DNA from 3 places in the Marinifilum fragile genome. Region 3 is predicted to be linked to each of the others. Evidence: riboswitches for the same ligand, from Rfam matches in the RefSeq annotation. Region 3 holds a riboswitch; each other region holds the start of a gene.

Region 1 (8,745 bases), 1.3 Mb from region 3:
ATTAGGATTAAACCTAATTAGCAATATTGCAAGGGCACAGGAATTCGCTGACTTATCGCAACCAGTACCTTTTGATACGACTATTAGAAAGGGTGTATTACCTAATGGCCTAACTTATTATTTGAAACGTAATACCAATCCTAGAGGCTTAGCCAGCTTTTACATTTACCAGAATGTAGGAGCTTCTCTTGAAACAGAGCAGCAAGATGGGCTGGCGCATTTTTTGGAACACATGGCCTTTAATGGGACAAACACTTTTCCAGGTAAAGCAATGTTAAATATGCTGGAGCATAATGGGGTGAAGTTTGGGAAGGATATTAACGCATATACCACAAAAAATGAAACAGTTTATAATCTGAGTCGTGTTCCAACAAAGGACAGTGGTCTTGTTGATTCGTGCCTGTTGATTTTACGCGATTGGTGTGATGAGCTATCGCTTGATGAGGAAGAGATTGATGCCGAAAGAGGGGTGATATCGGAAGAATGGCGCACGCGCCATACACCTGGCTTCAGATTACAGTGGAAATTAGCACCAACCATTTATAATGGCAGTATCTATGCTTACCGTGATGTGATTGGGGAACTGGATGTGATTCAGAACTTTGACCCGGAAGAACTTAGGAAATTTTACCACGAGTGGTATCGGACGGATTTACAGGCGGTTGCTATTGTTGGAGATATTGATGTGGATGCAATGGAGCAACGTGTGATTGAGCTGTTTTCTGCTATACCTGCCATTGAGAATCCCAAAGAGCGTAAGGCTGTGATCATTCCGGATAACCAGGAACCAATGTATGTTCAGGTAACAGATAAAGAGTATAAAAACGTTAATATCAATCTGAAAATAAGGCATAAAAAAAGCAAGGATAACACCATGCAGAGTCTTCGGGACTCATATGTAAATAGCTTTTTTAATGCTTTAATGAAAGGGCGTTACAAAGAATTGGTATTAAGAGGAAAAGTACCTTTCTTATCGGCAAGTGCAGGCTATGGTCCTCTTGAAAGAGACTATAGTACTTTTGATGTGTACGCAGTTGCTAATATAGGGAAAGAGTCGGAGGCGTTTGAAGCAGCTTACACAGAGTTGCAGCGGGTTATTCAGCATGGCTTTACCAACGAAGAGTTGGAACGTTTGAAAGTCAATACTCTGGTTGCTGTCGAAAACAATTATAAAAAACGAAACGGAATTAGCTCTGATGGCTACTGTAAAGCCATTAAAAGAGCGTATTTGGAAGGTCAGGCTGTTTCTGATGCAAAGTTCAAATACCTTTTTGCCAAAGAGATTATTCCTGGTATTACGGTGGAGGAAGTATCTGCTGTGGCCTCAAAATATTTGAGTGACATCAACCGGGCTTATGTGGTGACCGGTCCCGATAAAGGGGCGGATTCTTTACCTACACAAGAGGAGATTGAAGCCATAATAGCAAAAGTGGAACAAAGCACTATTGAGCCTTATGTGGATAACACGCCTGTGGATGCTCCATTAATGAGCACCACTCCAATACCGGGTAAAGTTGTTAGTGAGAAGACTATTGACGCGTTTAAAGCCCAGGAATGGACCCTTTCAAATGGCGCTAAGGTGGTCTTTAAGCAAGTTAACAATAAGACCAATAAGGTTATCCTCAAGGCGGTCAGCAAGGGAGGAAAGTCGTTATATGATGTGAAAGATATACCATCATTCAGAGCTGCTTCAGCATTTGTATCTGGTTTTGGTATTGGTGCTCACGATCCTATCCAGTTTAAGAAGATTACTGCTGGTAAAACACCCTCGTGTGGCTTTAAGTTCGGAGAATATGAGGAATCTGTTTCAGCCAGTACGATGGTTAAGGATTTGGAAACTATGTTACAGTTAGTCTATATGCGTTTTGAAGAGCCACGCTTTGACCGTAATGCTTATGATCAACTCATGGAACGCAATTATTACAACATTAATAATAAGGTGGAAACGGCTAAAGATCTCATGAGGGATACCTTGACCATCCTTAGCAATAATGGTGATCCACGCTTGTTAGCATTTGACAAATACTACTTAGAACAGATGGATTTCGAACGTATGAAGGAGATCTATTTCGAGCGTCTATCTAATGCGGCAGATTTCACATTCTTCATTATCGGTGATGTAGATGCCGAAACACTTAAACCACTGGTGGAGGAGTATATTGGAGCCATTAATTCAACTGGTGAAGTTGAAGAGTGGGTGGATAATGGAGACTATTTTCCGAAAGGGAAACATGAGCACCGCATTTATCTGCCAATGACAGAGCCAAAAGCTACTGTTGATTTGAAGATGAGAGCTGATGCTGATTATTCAAGAGAAACAATCATTTACCACAACATATTGGGTTCTGTACTTAACCTTCGCTTTACCGAAAATATTCGTGAGAAGGAAGGAGGAACCTATGGTGTCAATGTACGTCCTACAGGCTCTCGTATTCCTGAAATGAACCTGGGATTAGAGATACGCTTTGATTGTGATCCTGCAAAGGCAGATCATTTAAAAGAGTTGGTATATAAAGAGCTAAAACAGGTTCAGAAATCAGTGCTTCAGTCCGATTTGGATAAGGTGGTTTTGAATATGAAAAAGAATAACCGCAAAGCTCTGATGAATAACAATTATTGGTTATCTGTATTGACTAAGTTTTACGAAACGGGAGAAAACAGAATGTCGCCCGAATATTTCGACAATGTGATTAATAATGTGACCACAAAAGAAATTGCTAAAGCAGCTAAGAAATTCCTAAAAAAGGCTGATATATTGGATATAATGTTTTTGCCGGAGACTAAATAAATGAAAAGCTTGCTTTAAATATAGTTGTAGTGAAAAAACAAAGAACTGAACAAGCTTACTTTTTTAATAAAGAGGCAAAGTAGGGAATGGTTATTATCAGAGAATTAATTAAACATCAGTAAAGAGGAGTTGATTTATGAGGCTATGCAATGTCATTTAAATGATGGTAATCGTAGTTCGGCTAAAAGTTAAACTAGCTCTATTTATTTTGGTGTAGTATTAAATATTAAGAATGAGAAATTTATTATTATTAGTAGTTGTTTGTTGTTTTTTTTCATGCAACAAAGAATCAATTAGAATTTCAGGTAAAATTGAGGGTGTAGGTGATTCTAAAATAGAATTAAAGCTGAATACCAAAAGCGAGAAATCAAAAACAATCTTATCGGATGTTCAACTTAAAGACGGGGCGTTTGATGCATTTATTGAAAATGTAAAACCACCTTTTAAGATGACATTGGTAGTTGATGCAGAGAAAGAATATGATATCTGGATATTTCGTTATGGGAAGTTTAATTTTGAGATAGATAAAAAAGAATTGGTTATTGTTAATAATTCTTTTGAGAATACAGAATACGATCGGATTTTAAGAAAATATCAAAAAGCTTACATGGACAGTTTAGCAGAAAAAATTAGTTGGGTGCAAACTCACAAATCCGAAGAGAATTTATGTGAAGAGGATGAAGGTAAACTGTTTAAATATCGTAAAGAAATAAAGAAGGCTGTTACTCTTCGTAAAAAATCAATTCTAAGTACTTACAGAAAAGAACCTCAAAATCCGATTGCTATGGCTTTGATATTTGATGAATTTGAAAACTTAACATCATGGCAGAAGGAAGAGTGTTTGAAAAATGCAAGTAAGTATTTTTCTGATTGTGCAGTCAATTGGCAATTGAAAAATTAAACAGATTAGAAAAAAGAGCTGGTCTCAAAAGTAGTGGAGCGTTGGGGATTTGAAAAATCTTATAGATATCTCTCCAAATATAAAATCTTTATTAGGCAGCCTCTTCATAAAGTCTGTAATGTATTGAAATATTTATTAGAAAATGATATTCTAACTAAGTTAACTGGTTATGTTTGAATAGCCATGAATGAGAGCAGAGGTAAAACGAATAATTTCCCATGCACATTTATCAATTCGTTCTCTGCTCTCAAACTCTAATAAAATTGTTGAAATTAAGAGATATATGGGTTGGGTTTAAGTCCTTCCCGAAGAGAAAGGATAAAAGCCGTTTCAGAAATGAAACGGCTTTTTTATGCAATAAACTTTCCTGCTGAAAAGCACACTTGCCAGTAAGAAAATAATATATACTTTTGCGACAGTAATGGTTCTAGTTGCATCTTCATGTGCAATAGGATTAAAAGGGAATGCAGTGAAAATCTGCAACAGTTCCCGCTGCTGTAAGTCTGGTTCCAGAGTTTTGGGATCGCGGTTTTTATACTACAGCCACTGTTCGATTTTAGATTGAATGGGAAGGCATAAAAATCAGGATAAGTCAGAAGACCTGCCATCACAACGATTAAACATTTTGCTTCCGGGACAGAAGTTTATGTTTGGGACTTATTGGTTTTAATGTTCTGAATTATTCTCGTCGTTCATAAGGATTGCAAAGTGAAGTTATTAATGTTTTAATATCTTGCTATGCAAAAGATTTATGTTGTAGCTATTATGCTACTGATTTCAGTGACTTTCGTTAATGCACAGAATGCTGTGCTAAAAGGGGTGGTAACCCAAAAAAGTAACCAACAAGCAATGCCTGGTGCTAGTGTATATTTCTCAGGCACTACTACAGGTACAGCGACAAATAACAAAGGCGAATACCAGATTAAGAATTTAGCACCAGGGGATTACGATTTGGTTGTATCCTTTTCGGGATATAGTCGTCAAAAGCAGAAAATCACCATTAAGGAAGGTGTCAATGTTCTAAATTTTACAATGATAGAATCCAAAAGTCAGTTGGGAGAAATTGTTGTAACTGGAACTGGTACCGCGCATCATTTAAAAACAGCTCCGGTTCAAACTGAATTGATTAATAAAAAAGCCATTGCAAGTGCAGGAGCTTCAGATTTTAACGAGTTGATGATGAATGTAAGTCCATCATTTGATTTTAATCCAGGAACAATGGGAGCCATGATGACCATTAATGGTTTGGGAAATGACTTTATTCTTGTGCTTGTTGATGGCAAACGTATGTATGGAGATGTTGGTGGAAATACCGATCTAAATAGAATTAATCCTGATGATGTTGAGCGTATTGAAGTATTAAAAGGTGCATCTTCTTTACTATATGGATCGGATGCTATTGCTGGTGTTGTAAATATCATTACAAAAAAATCAAAACAAAAGGTAAATGTTTCCAATACGAGTCGTATTCGCGAATATCGGACTTATCAACAAAGCAATACGGTTGATCTTAACCTGGGTAAGTTCTCATGGAATGGAAATTTTAACCACAAAAGAAGCGATGGATGGAAATTAAGTCCTTTTGAAATCAAAAAAGGACAACTGATTGAAACGGATAAAAGAGCACAATATGAGTACAACGATTTTACTTTCGCTCAAACTTTAAAATTTCGTGCCACTAGGAAATTGGAGGTTTATGCCGGAAATTCATTTTTCAAAAAGCATGTTATAAGACCTACTTCTATTTATAAATATGGTTATTTCTATACCGATAAGTCTTTTGAAGCAGGAGCCAAGTATTTATTAAATAAAAAAGATTACGTATCCGTTGACTATAACTTTGATCAGTACAGATATTATTATCGATACAATCAAGATTACAAGAGTTATAAGAAAAGTGATAAAGACATTCAGAATGATCAAAGAATGAGCAATTTTAGAATGAAATATGTAAATGTCATTTCTAAAAATAACACTCTTACTTTAGGTGCAGATTATCTGAGAGAGAAAATGGTATCTGAAGATCGTTTGGTAAACGGAAAGGCTGAGGCCAAAACAATAGCTTTATATGCTCAAGAAGAAATCAAGTTGCTTGAAAAACTTCAGTTGGTAGCAGGAACCCGTTACGTAAAGCACAATGAATTTGGTAGTGCTTTTACTCCAAAAGTATCTTTACTTTACAAGCTAGATCATTTTAATTTCCGTGGGACTTATGGATATGGATTTAAAGCTCCTACTGTAAAAGAATTGTATTACGCCTACGAAAAAGGAGGAACTCTTTATTTAGGTAATGAAGATTTGGATCCTCAGAAATCGCAATATTCTTCATTAGGTGTAGAGTTTCATAATGATTTCCTTTCGGCAAGCATTACAGGATACATCAATAATGTAGATGATTTGATCGCATATGAGACTATTGATATTGAACCTGGTGATGCAGAAAATGAAATCACAAGAAGACTCAAACATTACAATGTTGAGGAGTCGAAATCTCAAGGGATTGATTTCTTGCTGAACGCAAAATTAGGAGCGGGTTTTACGCTCGGAGGTGGATACAGCTATGTTGATGCCAATGATGAAACCACAGGTGAAAAATTGGATGGAGTTGCAGAAAATTATGGAAATGTTCGTTTGACTTACGATCGTTCATGGAAGAATTATTCGTTTAGCGCAACGATTCTGGGACGTATTCAGGATGAAAAGTCATATGATAATGGAGAAGATAATGCCAAAGGATACGATATCTGGAAGCTAACTACTAATCACAAATTTTTAAATCTAGGCTCATTCATTTTAGAAGCTCAACTTGGAGTTGATAACATTTTCGACCATGTAGATGATAGTCCTTATGGCTCTCATTACGGAACCATTAATCCTGGGCGCACATTTTTCGCTGGTATTACAATCAATTTTGCTAAATAGTTTTGAAAGGATTCAATAAATATCTCATTCAAATCCATAACATATCAGGTTCATTACTGAGCCTGATGTTTGTGGTTTGGTTCATTTCTGGAATCGTTCTGATTTTCGATGGTTTTCCTCATGCTTCTCGCAAAGATCGATTTTTGCACCTTGCCGAGTTTAAAAAGCAGGATTTTGAAGAATTGCAAGCTCCTCCAACATCCTTTAAGGGAAAAGTATCACTGGAATTGTGCGATGGCAAAGCCGTTTATCGTGTGAAATCAGGAAAAAAAGCTCAGAAAACTTATGATGCAAAAAGTTTAGAGCCAATTAATTCCTTTGATGAAGAACATGCCAAAACAATATCTGCATCATTTAATGGATATCCTGTAAAAGATTTGGAAAAAATTGGTGAATTGGATGATTGGATGCCATGGTCTTACTATAAACCTTTGCTCCCATTTTACAAGTGTAGAATGAGTGATCCAGCTCATACCGTTCTCTATGTTTCAGAAAAAACGGGTGAGATTGTACAGGAAACCAATAGAAGATCCAGGTGGAGTGCGCGATTTGGAGCAATTCCGCATTGGATTTACTTTAAAAAACTTCGCTTGGCAAAAGATTCCTGGCGATTGGTAATTATCATTCTTTCATCTTTCGGGATTTTAATGTCAATTACAGGCATTTATGCTGGTTTTGTTCGACTTCGAAAGAGAAAAGAAAAGGGAATTAGTCCATACAAGAAGTTTTGGTACAAGTGGCATCACCTAGCGGGATTCTTTTTTGGACTCTTTGTGTTTACTTTTATTTTGAGTGGATTGGTCTCTGTTACTTCAATCCCCGACTGGATGGTTGGGGTAAATTCTAAAGAGAAGGTTGACATTGAATGGAATCAAAAGTTAGAGTTATCGGGACATAAAAACACATTGCCAAGCGAAATTTTCACAGCTCTTAAAAATAAGGAAGGTGTTCGCAAAATTGAGTGGAAAACCGTTTTAAACACTCCTCAATTCAGAGTTTATTATGACGATTATCAAAAATCTGAGATTTACACTTTAGATGATGATAAAGTGATTCCGCAAAAGAAATTTAGTTTAGCGGATATCAAACAACAGTCTGAAAAGAAATTCAAGAATACTTTATTTTCTGTGGTTGAGCAGCAAAATTACGACAATTATTACTCTGGATCAGCCATGTATTATTTGCCACAAATGGCATATAAAATTGAAATTGATGATGTTGCGAAAACTTGGTTATACATTGATCCTGCGAGTGGAGAACGTGTAAAAAAATTAAATAAAAATTCTAGATTGCGTCGCTGGTTGTATCGCTTCTTCCACACATTGGATTTAGCCATACTAAAGCAATATGACACGCTCAGAAAAACTATTTTAATTCTTTTGTCTCTTGTTGGCTTAGCGGTTAGCATTACAGGATTGATGCTTTCTTTTAAATGGTTTAGGAGAAATTACAACAAACTAATTAAAACTAAAAAATTATAGCACTATGAAACGATTTTTGCTTTTAAGTGTATTTTTCTTGCTAATAATGCATGTGCAGATGGCACATGCACATAAAAAAGCAGAGGACAAAAAAGGTATTCTTTTGGTAACTTTTGGGAGTAGTTATCCTGAAACCAGGGTTGCCTTTGAGAATATTGATAAGATTGTAAAAGCCGAGTTTCCTGATGTGGAGATTCGATGGGCTTATACCTCAAAAATCATTCGAAAGATATTGAAGAAAAGAGGAGAAAATATTGATTCTCCTGCAGAAGCATTGGCTAAAATGGGTGAGGATGGATTTACTCATGTTGCGGTTCAATCTTTGCATATCATTCCAGGCGAAGAGTATGATAATTTGAAACATACCGTTGAAGTATTCAATGGAATGCCAAAAGGAATTAAAAAAGCAGAGATAGGAACACCACTGCTTTTCCTAGATCATGATCATATGCAATTGGCGGATGCTCTTCACCAACAGTTTAAAAGAAAACTGAATTCTAAAACAGCAGTTCTGTTTATGGGACATGGTTCTCATCATCAGTCAAATATTTACTATCCTGGATTTGAGTACTATTTAAAGCAAAAATCTGATCAGTATTTTGTAGGAACTGTAGAAGGTTTTCCTTTGCTGGATTCGATTCTTCCTCAGCTGA
Region 2 (8,745 bases), 610 kb from region 3:
TACATTCAATCCAACAAAGAGTGTTCTTCCCGGATTTAAGGTTCCATAATGTGATCCGTAGGGTCTGTCATCTACATAATCAAACAGATTGTCGATTCCTGCAGTGATTCGAATTTTATAGTTCTCCCATTTGTTAATGCTTAGGTTCGAAGAGAGTTTCCAAACTTGGTAAGCATCTGCATAGCTTCTCTCCAAATCTTCTTCCAAATAGAAACGATCCGATTTGTAAACGCCAGACAAGTTGATGTTTAGCTTGCTATTCGTCCATCTTTGATTATAGGATAGCTTCCATGTGGCACTATGTTCTGATATGCCATTTAATCTGATATCCTGAGTTAGGTTTTTTGCACTTACATAGCTATAACTCCCGTTGAATAACAGTCGAGAAAATACAGGAAAACTAAAATGCCAATCAGCTCCTAAAGTTCTGGCATCATCTATATTGTAACGCTTTTTGGTTTCCTCTATACCTCTTCGTGCATGATCGTATGTTGTAGGAATAATTTTATAATCGATCTTGTCGTAGATTCTATTTAGATATACGTTTAATCCTGTTTTAAACTTATTAGCCTTGAATTCAGTTGATAATGCAAGATAATGTGATTTCTGAGCTTTCAAGTTTTCATTACCAAGGTATAGGCGATACATGCCCATACGGTTGCTTTCGTAATAATAGTATAACTCTTTTAAGGTAGGACTTTTAAAGCCATTGGAGTAGGTGAACCTATGAGTGAATTTAGATTCTTTGTACATCATGGTCAGCTTTGGGGTTGCTGAGAAACCGGTTTTATCGTGGTATAGTGTTCTAAGACCTGCAACCAAATCTAATTTGCCACTTAATTTTATTTCATCCTGAACATACAATGAGTAAGTATAGGCATCAACTTTAGGTGTGGTTAACCTGTATTCCGCTTCAAGGTATTCGCCTTTAATTTCAGTGCCAAAACTTAGTTTGTTCTTGTCGTCGATATTAAAAATGCCTTTCACTTGTGAGATTACATTTATCTCATCCGAATTTTTAAATCGATCGCCCGGATAATAGGTCTTCTTGATTACATCGGTGCTGGTAATATAGGTTTCGTTGTATTTGTATGGATATTCGGTGTAATACAAGTAGTTGTTTGCATCAAAATTGAAACTCAGGTAATTTTTGTGTTTCAATTTATACTTTCCGCCTAGCGAAATAGCTCTGTTGTTGTAATAGTAATTGTGCATTTGAGCTTTGAATGGGAAGTACAAAGTCTTTTCATACCAGGACAAGTCCATGTTAAAACTCAACTTTTTGTTCATTTCGTACTCTAAAAATTGGCTAATGGTATAAGATTTACTTTTGTTTACTGGTTTGTAGTAGGTATGAATCAGGTATGGCAAATCGTGATTGGATTCCCATTTGTTATTAAATTTCAAAGAATTCAATTGGTATCCAGCCTTTTGTTTGTGGTTAAAAGTAGTTTTACCAGATAGTTTTCCTTTACTAAATGTGAAGGAATTTAGCTGTTTGAAATCTCCATAAGCACCCAGGCGAGAACTACTACTTGCTGATAATTTACCTTTTACTTTTTTGGTGATGATATTGACCACTCCAGCTATAGCATCGGATCCGTATAGGGTAGAGGAAGCACCTTTTACCACCTCAATTTGCTCAATATCGGCTGAGTTAATTCTATTTAAATCAGCATATCCGCCAACCCCACCTGTTAGTCGTTTGCCATTCAAAAGGATCAACACGTAATCTTTACCCAAACCATTAATTTTGATATTGGAACCCATCGAACTAGTGGTATAGTCAATAGAGGAGGAGATACCCGAAATGATTTCCTCTACATTTCTCCCTGAGATATCAGCAATGTCTTCTTTTGTAATGATTTCGGTTTGAACAGGCACATTATCAATTTTATAATGTGTTCCTGTACCAGTTACAACTATTGGAGAGATGGTAAAAGATTTTGGCTGAAGCCCAATATCGAAACTTTGGGAAGCGCTTAACTCAATTTCTTGACAGAATTTTTCGTATCCAAGAACTGAAACACATAGATGATATTTGCCTTTTGCTACATTGGTTAACTCATACTGCCCATCTTTTTGTGTAGTTGTTGTATTCAAACTATCGAGGTAAACGAAAGCAAAATCGATTCCCTCTTTGGTGTTTTTGTTGTACACCTTGCCATTAAGGCTAAATTTTTGTGAGAATGCAGTGAAACATACTACCTGCATTAACAACATGCAAAAAATCTTATGCATAGTAAAAATATACTAATGCATTCCTGGAATATGTGAGATGAATGAAATCAGAAAATATACTCAAATCATCATTAACTTCTTTTCCCGGAAGCAATAATTAAACAATATCTCCTGGCAGGTTTCCTGACTTTCCCGATTCTCAACTCCTTCCCATCCCTATAGAACAGTGGATTTTGACTGTTGAGAACGAATTAATATCATAGGATATTAACGAGATTTACAGTAGCGGGTACTGTTCCGGATTTACACCGGATTCCCTTTTAACTCCATTCGCTGAATGCAAACAGAGCACCAAAAGCTTTGCAAATGTATTCTTTTTTATTGATTATAAAATAAAGGGAATTGCTTTTGCTGTATGTTAATTAACAGGTTTGAATTTGGAAAATATATATTGCTGCAATAAGTTTTTGTTAATCAATGTCTTTCGGTATTGTATTAATTGCCAGTTTAATTGAGGGTAAATTGTTTATTCTTATATGATCATATGTTATCTATCTAATTTTGAATCCTTTTAAGCTTCTTATTTGTAAAATTTATCGAAATTCATTTCTAATTCATTCTATATATTACTTTTGTACTCTATTTCTGAAATGACATCATTTCATATTTGTAAATATTTGCTTATTAATAAGTTTTGTGCTTTTAAAAATCTGGAATTAATGAATTTTCGTAACAAATCCATCATCTTTATAGGAGCGGTTATCATTTTGGCATTTGGTGCGGTAGCTTATTTGATTGGGGATAAAATGACCATTACCGCCCGTAAAATGAGCGTGGATCTGGCTTTATCGAAAGCACAAAATAGTTTTTTGATTGTAAAAAGAGAATTGGATGAAAGCATTTTGCGTACAAAAATGCTAGCCGAATCGATAGAAGAAACTATCGATATGAACACGAAGGAATCCGCGCTAATTAATAATGCGCTGATCACCAAACTGAAGTTGAGAAACGAAATTAATGCAGTTTGGTACATTCCTATTGATTCATTAAATAGAAGAAATGATCAGATAGATTCTTCTTTCTACCAATCTGATTTGAATCTAATACACAATCAATTGGCGATTCAATTTCTGCAAAGTAAAAATGAGAACATATCTGTCCCTTATCAGGGATCCGATGATCGTTTAATAAGTTCTATTCTGGTTCCGGTTGAACGTAGCAATCGTATTATTGGGGTGTTGGGTGCTGATCTGGATCTGTATCGATTTCAGCAACATTTTTACGATAATGAAGATTTGGGAAGAGCCTATGTAAGTATTATTTCCGAACAAGGATTCTGTATATCACATCCCGAGGAAAGTTTTATTGGTAAAAGTATTGATCATTTGAATGATGCAGATGGGATACGAGAGGTGTTGGCAAGTGGTAAAAAAATGCACAGCGAAGTTCATTCTCAATTTCTTCAAGTACCTGTTATTAGGGTATATCAACCTGTTACTATTGGAGAAACCAATACCAATTGGCTAATTACAGTAAGTGTACCACTTTTCAACGTAAAAGAAACGGTGCAAGCCACACGAAATTCAACCATATTAATTGGATTGGTCCTGGCTCTTTTATTGATGGTTTTTCTTTATTTTTCTCAGCGTCGTTGGCTTTATGAATCAACTAAAAGGAGAAGAGCGGAAAGAAGACACATGAACGAGGTAAGTAAATTATCTTCCATTATGGAGAGTACCGATCAAATTATGATTTTTTCGGTGGGAAGAGATTACCAGTATACTAGTTTTAATTCGGTGCATAAAGAGGAGGTTCTTAAATTTGAAAACGAACTTATAAAAGAGGGGAAGAATATTTTGGATGCTTATTATGGTGATTTTCGCATCAAAATGAAAAAGTATCTGGATAGAGCATTGGGAGGAGAGCATTTCTTGGTAGAATATCAACGTCATGGAATAGATTACCAGCAGATATTCAATGCCATATCCGATTCAGAAGGTAGGGTTGTCGGTGTAGCAAGTTTTAAACTGGATATCAGTGAAACTTTACAATTGAGAAAAAAAGCACAGGAGGAAGAAGAGGAGAAGGTAAAAGCACAGTTAAAGAATATCAAAAATCAAATTAACCCACATTTCTTATTCAATTCCTTAAATTCACTGTATGCCTTGGTGGATGGGGAGCCTAAGTTGGCTCGTAAATTTATTGTGAGTTTATCAAAGGTATACCGATATCTGTTAGACAGTAATAACAGTAATTTGATTCAATTGAAACAGGAAATGGATTTTATAAAGCAATACGTTTTTTTACAAAGGATACGTTTTGGAGAAAATTTAATACTGGAATACGATATCCCTGAGGATGCAATGCAATATAAACTACCATCTGTAAGTATTCAATCATTGGTTGAAAATGCCATTAAACACAATGTTATTACCAGCGATAAGCCACTAACCATTCGTATAAAGATTACTGATGACAATTGTATTTTGGTTGAAAACCCTTATCAGCCGCGTACCGATTTAAATCATTCGCCAGGTACAGGATTAAAGAACCTTGATGCTTTGTATACTTTTTTGGGCGATAGAAAACCATATTATGGCATAGAGCAGAACCATTTTATTGCAAAGTTGCCTCTGTTTTAGCAAAACACTTTATTGCCTGCAATCCATTCACACCATTTTTTTTGTCTTTCACTCCCTAATATTTCTGATTCACTCCTTTCTTTTTCCTTGTGAGTTTGAAATAATTCATTTTTGTTCCGAATTCTTGCTTTGAGCTGCCATAGCAGTAGCAATAATTAATGCGAAACAACAAATATGAGGAGATTGTTTGGATCTCTTTGAAACAAATCATTATAAATGAATTTAAATACAATTACACCTACTAAGTCGATTGGGAAACTGATGATAATAGCATGCATTCTGGGGGGTATGCATGCGAATTCCATAGCATCAGAAACTCATTCGATTTCTCCTGAAGAAGGAATCTTTAATTTTTGGAAAAAGAAGAAAAAAGAAACAGAAGTAGATTCTACCACAAATAAAGAATCGAAATCTGATTTAAAAGCTTTTGAAGAAGTAATCACTTCTGATGCTCAAACAAAATTGGGTGTTATTAACATTCATCGAGTAAAGAAAGATTACTATTTCGAAATTCCTGATTCTTTAATGGGACGCGATTTTCTTTTGGTGAATAAAATTTCAAAGGTTCCTTCTCAGGTGAACGAATTGGGCTTGAACAAAGGAATCAATTATCAAAACCTATTAATTCGTTTTGAAGCAGATACCATTCAAGAGAAAATTTGGGTTAAAACTTACCATCCTTATTACGAGGGAAAAGAAGGTGATGCGATTACTCAATCGGTAAAAGACAATTACATTCCTTCAATCAGAGAAGCTTTCGATTTGGCTTGTATTGGAAAAGATTCTACATCCTATGTTTTTAAAGTAAACAAGGTATTTGATGGATCGGAAAAGAGTTTGAATGATTTGTTTGGTGTTTTAGGAATGCCAGGTAGTGCCATAAAGTCATTGTCCAAAATTAGTGCAGCTAAAAGTTTTCCTGAAAATGTGATCATGAAATCACTTTTGACCACTAAAGCAGAAGGGATTACCGTTTCGATAGAGGTGACTTCTAATATTGTACTGTTGGCTGAAGAACCAATGAAACCTCGTTTTGCAGATCGGAGAATCGGTTACTTTACTACAAAGCATTTCTATTATAAGGATTCTCAGCAAGCAGTTGAAAATCGCGAATTTGTAAACCGTTGGAGACTGGAACCTAAAAAAGAGGATGTAGAAAAGTATTTGGCTGGTGAATTGGTAGAACCTAAAAAGCCAATTGTATACTATATTGATCCGTCAACTCCGCCACAATGGAGACAAGCCATTAAAGATGGAATTACGGATTGGCAAGCAGCTTTCGAACAAGCAGGCTTCAGGAATGCAATTATAGCCAAAGATGCTCCAGTGGATGATCCTGATTTTGATGGTGATGATGTTCGTTTCTCAATGATTACTTATGCAGCATCGAGCCAGGCGAATGCCATGGGACCATCTGTTGTAGACCCGCGTTCGGGTGAAATTATTGAAGCAGATGTAATCTGGTGGCACAATGTGATGACCGCTCTTCATTCATGGATTAGAATTCAAACAGGAAGCATTGATCCTAAAGCCAGAGACAACAAATTTACAGATGAACATATGGCTCATGCCATTCGTTTTGTTTCTTCTCACGAAATAGGTCACACTCTTGGATTGATGCACAATATGGGAGCTTCCTATGCTTTCCCGGTTGATTCGTTAAGATCAAAAACGTTTACCCAAAGAATGGGGGGTACTGCACCATCTATCATGGACTATGCACGTTTCAATTACGTAGCTCAACCTAAGGATGGCGTAAAAAACATCACTCCTCAAATTGGGGTATACGACAAATATGCCATTGCATGGGCATATCGTTGGATCGATAAGAATACACCATGGGATGAGTTGCAAGTATTGGGCAATATGATCCGCAAACATGAAGATGATCCTCTGTACCATTATGGACCTCAACAAAGCGGCAAAAATACTGTTGACCCATCAGCACAAAGTGAAGACTTGGGTGACAATTCGATGAAAGCAAGTCGTTATGGGTTAAAAAATTTGAAACGCATTGTTCCTGAAGTAGAAAAATGGACCTATGAAGAAGGTGTAAGCTATGAAAAGGCAGGTAAGATGATGATGGGGGTTATCGGACAATGGTTTACTTATGCCAATCATGTAATTGCAAATATTGGTGGTATCTATTTGGATCAGCCTGTTTATGGTGAAAACAAAGCAGCTTATGCTCATGTAGAAAAAGCCAAGCAAAAGGATGCCGTTCAATACATCATTGAAGAAGTAGTGAAGAATCCAGAATGGATTACCAATGCAGAGATCTACAAAAAAACATATCCAATTCGAGAATCTGTTATCGGAAACATTGAGTATGCTCCAACAACGCTTTTCAGAGATTTAAATTCTCAGCTTTTCTTTTCAATTCTTAAAGATGAGCGATTGCAAAGAATGCTGCAAAACGAAGCGATGAATGGCAACAATGCCTACACCGTAACCAAAATGCTGAGAGATTTTCACAATGGTGTTTTTGCCAAAACCATTAAGCGACAAAAGTTAGATGTCTTTACTCGTCAAATGCAGAAGAATTTTGTGGATAACCTGATCATTACCCACAATAAAACCATGGAAAAGACTACCAAGAAATCACTTCATGACCATCATAATCATTGTGGCTGCAGACTTCACAATCGCATGCCAATGCTTTGTGATTATGCAGTGAAAAATAAGGAGATGTTTGATACGGGCAGTGAAATAGAGGATATGGAAAGTAAATATGCAGATAGAAATATTTTCTATGCCACGAGCAATAGGGTATCCGATGTGGTATCGGTGAAGCGTGGAGAACTGTTCAGAATACGAGATCTGCTTTCGAAAAGATTAACAATTAATGATGAAGCTACAAAGTTTCATTATCAGGATTTACTTCTTCGAATTGAAGAAGCACTTAATATACATCTATAAATTAGTTAGTGCAGGTTGGGAGAATTTACCTTCTCCTTACCTGTTTTTTTATATACAATAACCATTAGATTAATAACCAATAAAAAACAAAAGTTTATGAAAAGAATGCTAACCTTGCTTTTGATCTTGTTGCCAGCATTTGTTTGGGCCCAAGAGACGAAGCTGATTAAAGGAAAGGTACTTTCAGGGAAGGATGGAGACGTTCTGATTGGTGCTTCGGTTTTCATCGACAAAGCAACAATTGGAGCTGAAACCGGGATGAAAGGTATTATTGAAAACATTAGCTTAGGAACAATTACTGATTTCGATGGAAATTTCACCCTTGAAGTTCCTAAAAATTTAAATACCATCTCATGTAGCTTTTTGGGTTTTCAAACTCAAGTGGTAGACATTAAAGGAAAGTCTTTCGTAACCATTAAATTGAGTGAATCAACCAGTGAGTTGGGAGAGGTTATTGTTACAGGTTACCAAAAAATTGAAAAACGAAAAGTGACCTCAGCAGTTGTTAAGGTAAATGCTGATAACATTCGTCAGGCGGGTGTTGCCAATGTAGATCAAATGTTGTCCGGTCAGCTGGCTGGTGTTACCAGTGTTGTTCAAAGTGGTGCTCCAGGTGCTCCTGCTAAAATTCGTATTCGCGGTACAGCTTCATTAAATGGTACTCAAGATCCTCTTTGGGTATTGGATGGGATTCCATTGGAAGGAAATGATGTGCCTGATTTTAACGACAAAGACAATATCGATCAATTGTACAATTCTTCGATTGCCGGTTTAAATCCACAGGATATCAAAGACATTACCGTATTGAAAGATGCTGCTGCAACTGCCATTTATGGTGCTCGTGCTGCAAATGGTGTAATTGTAATCACATCTAAAAAAGGGAAAGCGGGAAAAATGAGAGTACAGCTTACCAGCAATACTTCATTCATTTCTAAACCTGATTTTGACAAATTGAACCTGATGAATTCCAGCGAAAAAGTGGATTTGGAATTGTTGATGGCAG
Region 3 (5,596 bases):
TTGGAACGAAGGCAAGGTTTTTCAGAAGTATTACCTTAAAAATAGAGGAGATCAATTTGAAGGAAAACTTCCTGATGATGGTTTGATGGTAGAGGTTCCTGTTAAAAGTATTGCGGCACTTTCCAGCACACAAATCGGAATTTTGAAATTCTTGGGCGTAGAGGATAAAATTGTAGCCGTTTCTTTACGTGATAGAATCTACGATGAGGAAATAGACAAGAGAGCTAAGGCTGGTAAAATTCAGGCAGTAGGTCATTCTGAAAGCTTAAATTTCGAAAAGATTGTTGAAATTGATCCAGATTTGGTAATGGTGGCTGGGTTTATGAAGATTACCGATAGAGAAACTAAATTAATGCAAGCTGGATTGCCTGTTGCGTATAATATCGAATGGATGGAATCTTCGCCTTTGGCTCGTGCCGAATGGGCCAAGTTTATCGCTGCCTTTTTTAATAAAGAAGCTGAGGCAGAGAAACATTTCGATGAGGTTGAAAAAAGATACATTGATTTAAAATCAATTGTAACTACCGTTAAAAATAAGCCTACAATTCTTTCAGGATATAATTTTAAAGGCACATGGTATATGCCGGGAGGGCAATCTTATTTGGCTCAATTCCTTAGAGATGGGAAGGCAGATTATTGCTGGTTTTCGGATAGTACGAGCGGGAGTATGCCTTTAAGTTTTGAAACTGTGTTTGATAAACAACATGATGCCGATATTTGGTTTGGTCCTGGACAATGCAAAACAATAAAAGATCTGGAGAATCTGGATGATAGGTATACTTTGTTTGAGTCTTACAAAACAAAGCAAGTATACTGTTATACCAAAAGAATGAAGGAGAGTGGTGCTAATGACTGGTTTGAATCTGGAGTCATTCAGCCTGATGTGGTATTTAAGGACATTATTAAAATTTTACATCCAGACTTGTTGCCGGATTATGAATTGCATTTTTATCAGAAATTGAATTAACAGAACTATGGTTTCTCAGAAAGGTAAAATTGTATCTATTTTATTTGGCGGTTTAAGCCTTATCATCATCACTTTATTGTTGCTAGATCTAATTTTTGGATCGGTAAATATTCCTTTTGAAAAGGTGTTTGCGATATTGGCAGGAAATGAGGTGAAAACTTCGTGGAATTATATTGTTCTTAATTTTAGGTTACCCAAAGCATTAACAGCCATTTTTGTAGGTGCAGGATTATCGGTAACAGGATTAATGATGCAAACATTGTTTAGAAATCCATTAGCAGGCCCTTTTGTTCTGGGAATTAGTTCCGGTGCTAGCCTAGGTGTTGCTTTAATGGTAATGGCCTCGGCAATTGTTCCAGCCTTTTTTGGAGTTGTTTCCGCTTTTTTGGGAAACTGGGCTTTGGTGGTTGCTGCTGTTGCAGGTGCTTCACTTGTGTTTTTGCTGGTAGCGTTAGCCTCAATTCGAATTTCCGATAGTGTCTCATTATTGATTATAGGAATCATGTTCGGAAGTATTACCGGGGCAATCGTAAATATATTGCAATACTTTAGTGAACCTGAACAGATACAGAGTTTTATTGTTTGGACATTTGGTTCCTTGGCGGGTGTGACATGGGTTGAGATGCAGGTAATGGGACCAATTGTATTTGCAGGTTTAATTTTGGCATTTTTCCTGATAAAGCCTATGGATGCATTGCTGTTAGGAGAGAATTATGCTAGAGGAGTAGGAATATCGGTAAATAAAACCAGAATTGCGGTAATCATTAGCACGGCTTTAATCGCAGGAACATTAACTGCATTTACTGGACCGATTGCTTTTGTGGGGGTTGCGGTTCCACATATTGCTCGTTCCATTTTTAGAACAGCAAGTCATAAAGTGTTAATGCCAGCAGTAGTGCTAATTGGAGCTGCAATAATGCTAATTTGTGATATTTTTTCTCAATTGCCAGGCAATCAAAATACATTGCCTATTAATTCCGTGACAGCTTTATTTGGTGGGCCAGTAGTGATTTGGGTAATTATGAGGAGTAGAAATGTAAAAGCATCCTTTGGTGGATAATGGAACTATGAAAGAGGAGAGAGAGCATCAAAATATATTAGTTACCAAAGATCTTGCAATAGGTTACAAGCAATCGAAGAAAGATACTTTGTGTTTGCTATCTGATATTAACCTAACGATTCGGAAGGGAGAAATGGTTTGTTTGCTTGGCCCCAATGGAGCAGGTAAATCTACTTTAATGAGAACCATTGCCGGAATACAAGCCCCACTGGATGGTCGCACTTTGGTTGAAGGTATTCCCATTCGAGATAGAAACTTTAAAGAAATTGCACAACTTCTTAGTATTGTTCTTACAGAAAGGATTAATGTTGGCAATCTTACGGTATATCATATCGTTTCTTTGGGGCGTCATCCGTATACTTCCTGGATGGGAAAATTATCTGATGCTGATAATGATAAAATAAAATGGGCTCTCGAACAGGTTGGATTACTGCATTACGCGAATCACTATATCAATCAATTGAGTGATGGTGAGCGTCAGAGGGTAATGATTGCAAAAGCTTTGGCACAAGATACTCCATTAATCATGTTGGATGAACCTACAGCGCATCTCGATCTACCGAACCGTGTTGAAATTATGCGTTTGCTGCATCGTTTGGCAAGAGAAACCAATAAAGCCATTTTGATGTCTACTCATGAATTGGATTTGGCTTTACAAGCAGCCGATTTAATTTGGTTAATGGCAAGAAATCAACCAATAAAAGTGGGCGCTCCTGAAGATTTGGTATTGAATAGAAGCATTGAAGATACCTTTCAGAATAAATCTTTCAATTTCGATAGAAAGACAGGTAATTTTATTATGAATTACCAGAAAAAACAAACCATACAACTTTTGGGTAATGATGTGATGGGATTTTGGACGCAGCGAGCCTTGTCTCGAGAAGGATATCAGGTTACCTGTGAGCAAGTAGGAGACTGTTGTGTGAAATTACTGGAAGATACTATGAAATGGGAGATCCATCAGAATGAAAGTGTTACTTGTTGTAACAGTATTCAAGAGTTAATTGCCTACCTAAAAAAAACTTTACACACGAGTTAATTCAGATGTAAAAAGATGTTGAATAAACGATCTTTTTAGGAAAGTTGTAGAGAAAATTTGTATACATTTGCGCTGCATTTGGTTTTTTACTTCTCTATTATCAGAAGTAGAAATGAAAAGGGAATCCGGTGAAAATCCGGAACTATACCCGTAGCTGTAAGTTCTAATATAGCTTTTTGAAATACTCCTTGCCACTGTTCCATATTGTTTAGGAATGGGAAGGCCTCAAAAAGTAGAACAAGTCAGAAGACCTGCCACTGCAAACATTTAAGTCATTGCTTTCGGGAAAAAGAGCAAGCGAACGAAAAAGTAATCAATAACTAAATAGGGATTTTTCTGCCATAACTGGTCCTTTACGGTATATTGTGAAATTTCTTTTAAGCTCCCTGTCTGCATTGCATTAGTTAATCTTATTTTCATTTTATTCTTTAAAAACATGAAAAGAACATTTTTAACTGCTTTTGCATTGCTGTCATTATTTAACGCTGTAGTAAAAGCTGATGAAGTGCCAAATTCAACTGATGACAAAAAGGTTGTAAAGCATTTGAATTTAGAGGAAGTTGAAATTAATGCTTCCAGAGTGAATGCCAAACTTAAGGATTTACCGCAAAAAATTGAGGTGATTACTCAAAGAATGATTGAAGCCTCACCAGCCGTTGATGTGGCGGGTTTATTAAAACGATCAGCATCGATTGATATTTTGCAATACCCAGGTGTACAGGCAACGGTTAGTATGCGTGGTTTTACTCCTTCGCCAAGTGTAAAGTATACAGTGATTTTGGTAGATGGAAAACCAGCAGGTACTGAAAATATAGCAAGTATTAATTTGCAGAATGTAGAAAGAGTAGAAATATTGAAAGGTCCTTTTTCTGCCCAATATGGATCGGCAGCTATGGCTGGTGTTGTAAATATTGTGACCAAAAATAGTACCGGTGAGTTAGGCGGAAGAATTGATGCTGAATATGGAAGCTTTAAAACTTCTAAGTTAAATGCAGCATTAGGTGGTTCTGTTTCTGAAATGATAGATTTTGATTTGGGATTTTCATTCAATAATCAAGGGAAAGATTACAAAACGGGTAGTCACAACTTGTATGATGAGAAGTATGCAAAATCTATTTTGGATGAAAGTTCATATGGAGAAAGAATGGTGAATACACAATTCACTACCTATAATTTAAATACTCGATTAGGAATTACCCTCGCAGAGGATTGGAAGATTAACCTGAACGGCGGATACTACAGAGGTGATGACATTGAAACTCCTGGTAATTTCTGGCATACCGAAGGAATGGACTCTAAAGATATTGAACGCTTTACAACGGGTTTTGATGTAGTGGGGAAAATCAAAAATCATAACATCATGTTTTCACCATTCTATTCAAACGAGGAGAATAAAACGATTGATGTGGGTTCTGATGGATACGGTGATTTTGAAAGTGTTTATAAAAACTATGGATTCCAATTGACAGATTCCTACCAAATAGGAAAACACAACCTTGCCTTTGGTTTGGATAATAAAACCGAAAAATACGAAAGTACCAACTTCGATACCAGTGGAAATATTGAAGCTCCTTACCAACCAGATTATAAAAACATTGCTACAGGGCTCTATGCACAATTGCAATTCAAATTATTAAACGACAAGTTGAATTTGATGCTTGGAGCAAGAGGAGATCATATCAAGTTTAAACTGGAAGCTGATGATTTGTTAGGAAACACAAAGAAAAATGAGGACTACTCGGTTTTTACTAAAAATATTGGTGTAAAATATAATTTAATTGGTGACTTATCAGCACACGCAAGTTGGGGTGATGCTTTTTTGGCACCTAAGGCATATCAAGTAGCAGGGGAATACACCAGAGGTTCTTCAAAAACAGTAGGAAACCCGGATTTGGATCCTGAAAAATCAAATACAACAGACTTTGGTTTGGCTTATAATAATTACAGAAAAGGTGTCAATTTCGACCTTACTTATTTCAATACGCATCACAAAGATAAAATCATCAGAAGTTCCTTGCCTGATTACAGTACAACCTATATTAATGCGCAAAGTGCAGATATGGATGGATTGGAACTAAGCGCTTCTTATGATTTTGGTGCATTAAAAGACTATGATTATTCCTTGCGATTGTATTTAAATTATACTCATTTGATTGATGCAACAGTAAAGTATACTGATGCGCAAGGTAATCCGCTGGAAGGCGAAATGAGGTTTGTTCGAGATAACACCGCTTCATTTGGTGTTGAGTACGATAATCTTAAAGGATTTTCGACAAGATTGAATGGAAGATATATTGGTCACAGATACGAGAATAACTACATGTACTTGGCTGATTATTCCAATTGGCCAAATATTACCAAAGAGCCAATTGTTTTTAATGGGAAAGAGGTGCGTCCTGATTTAGTGAATGAAGAATTGTTGCGTCACCCGGTTTCTTATGTTTTTGATTATTCGGCCAGCTATTCTTTTAACGAGAACTATACTGTTGGATTTTCAATTTCAAATTTACTAGATGAAAATTATACTGAG

Evidence for each region. A riboswitch is a leader RNA that binds a small molecule or an ion and turns the genes downstream of it on or off. The one in region 3 is predicted to bind cobalamin.
Region 1: linked by a shared signal. The riboswitch ahead of ACKPCA_RS13650 (TonB-dependent receptor) and the one ahead of ACKPCA_RS08550 (TonB-dependent receptor plug domain-containing protein) in region 3 are both predicted to bind cobalamin.
Region 2: linked by a shared signal. The riboswitch ahead of ACKPCA_RS06050 (TonB-dependent receptor) and the one ahead of ACKPCA_RS08550 (TonB-dependent receptor plug domain-containing protein) in region 3 are both predicted to bind cobalamin.

The regions. Positions count from the first base shown of each region.
Region 1 is NZ_OY781962.1:3,418,737-3,427,481, reverse strand. It holds gene ACKPCA_RS13660 (M16 family metallopeptidase) at 1-2,788, shown strand, start outside; gene ACKPCA_RS13655 (DUF4369 domain-containing protein) at 3,021-3,689, shown strand; cobalamin riboswitch at 4,095-4,312, shown strand; gene ACKPCA_RS13650 (TonB-dependent receptor) at 4,428-6,611, shown strand; gene ACKPCA_RS13645 (PepSY domain-containing protein) at 6,614-8,092, shown strand; gene ACKPCA_RS13640 (sirohydrochlorin cobaltochelatase) at 8,097-8,745, shown strand, end outside.
Region 2 is NZ_OY781962.1:1,542,608-1,551,352, reverse strand. It holds gene ACKPCA_RS06050 (TonB-dependent receptor) at 1-2,241, opposite strand, end outside; cobalamin riboswitch at 2,338-2,552, opposite strand; gene ACKPCA_RS06045 (histidine kinase) at 2,901-4,823, shown strand; gene ACKPCA_RS06040 (zinc-dependent metalloprotease) at 5,040-7,742, shown strand; gene ACKPCA_RS06035 (SusC/RagA family TonB-linked outer membrane protein) at 7,839-8,745, shown strand, end outside.
Region 3 is NZ_OY781962.1:2,156,585-2,162,180, reverse strand. It holds gene ACKPCA_RS08565 (ABC transporter substrate-binding protein) at 1-967, shown strand, start outside; gene ACKPCA_RS08560 (iron ABC transporter permease) at 975-2,027, shown strand; gene ACKPCA_RS08555 (ABC transporter ATP-binding protein) at 2,020-3,066, shown strand; cobalamin riboswitch at 3,129-3,339, shown strand; gene ACKPCA_RS08550 (TonB-dependent receptor plug domain-containing protein) at 3,503-5,596, shown strand, end outside.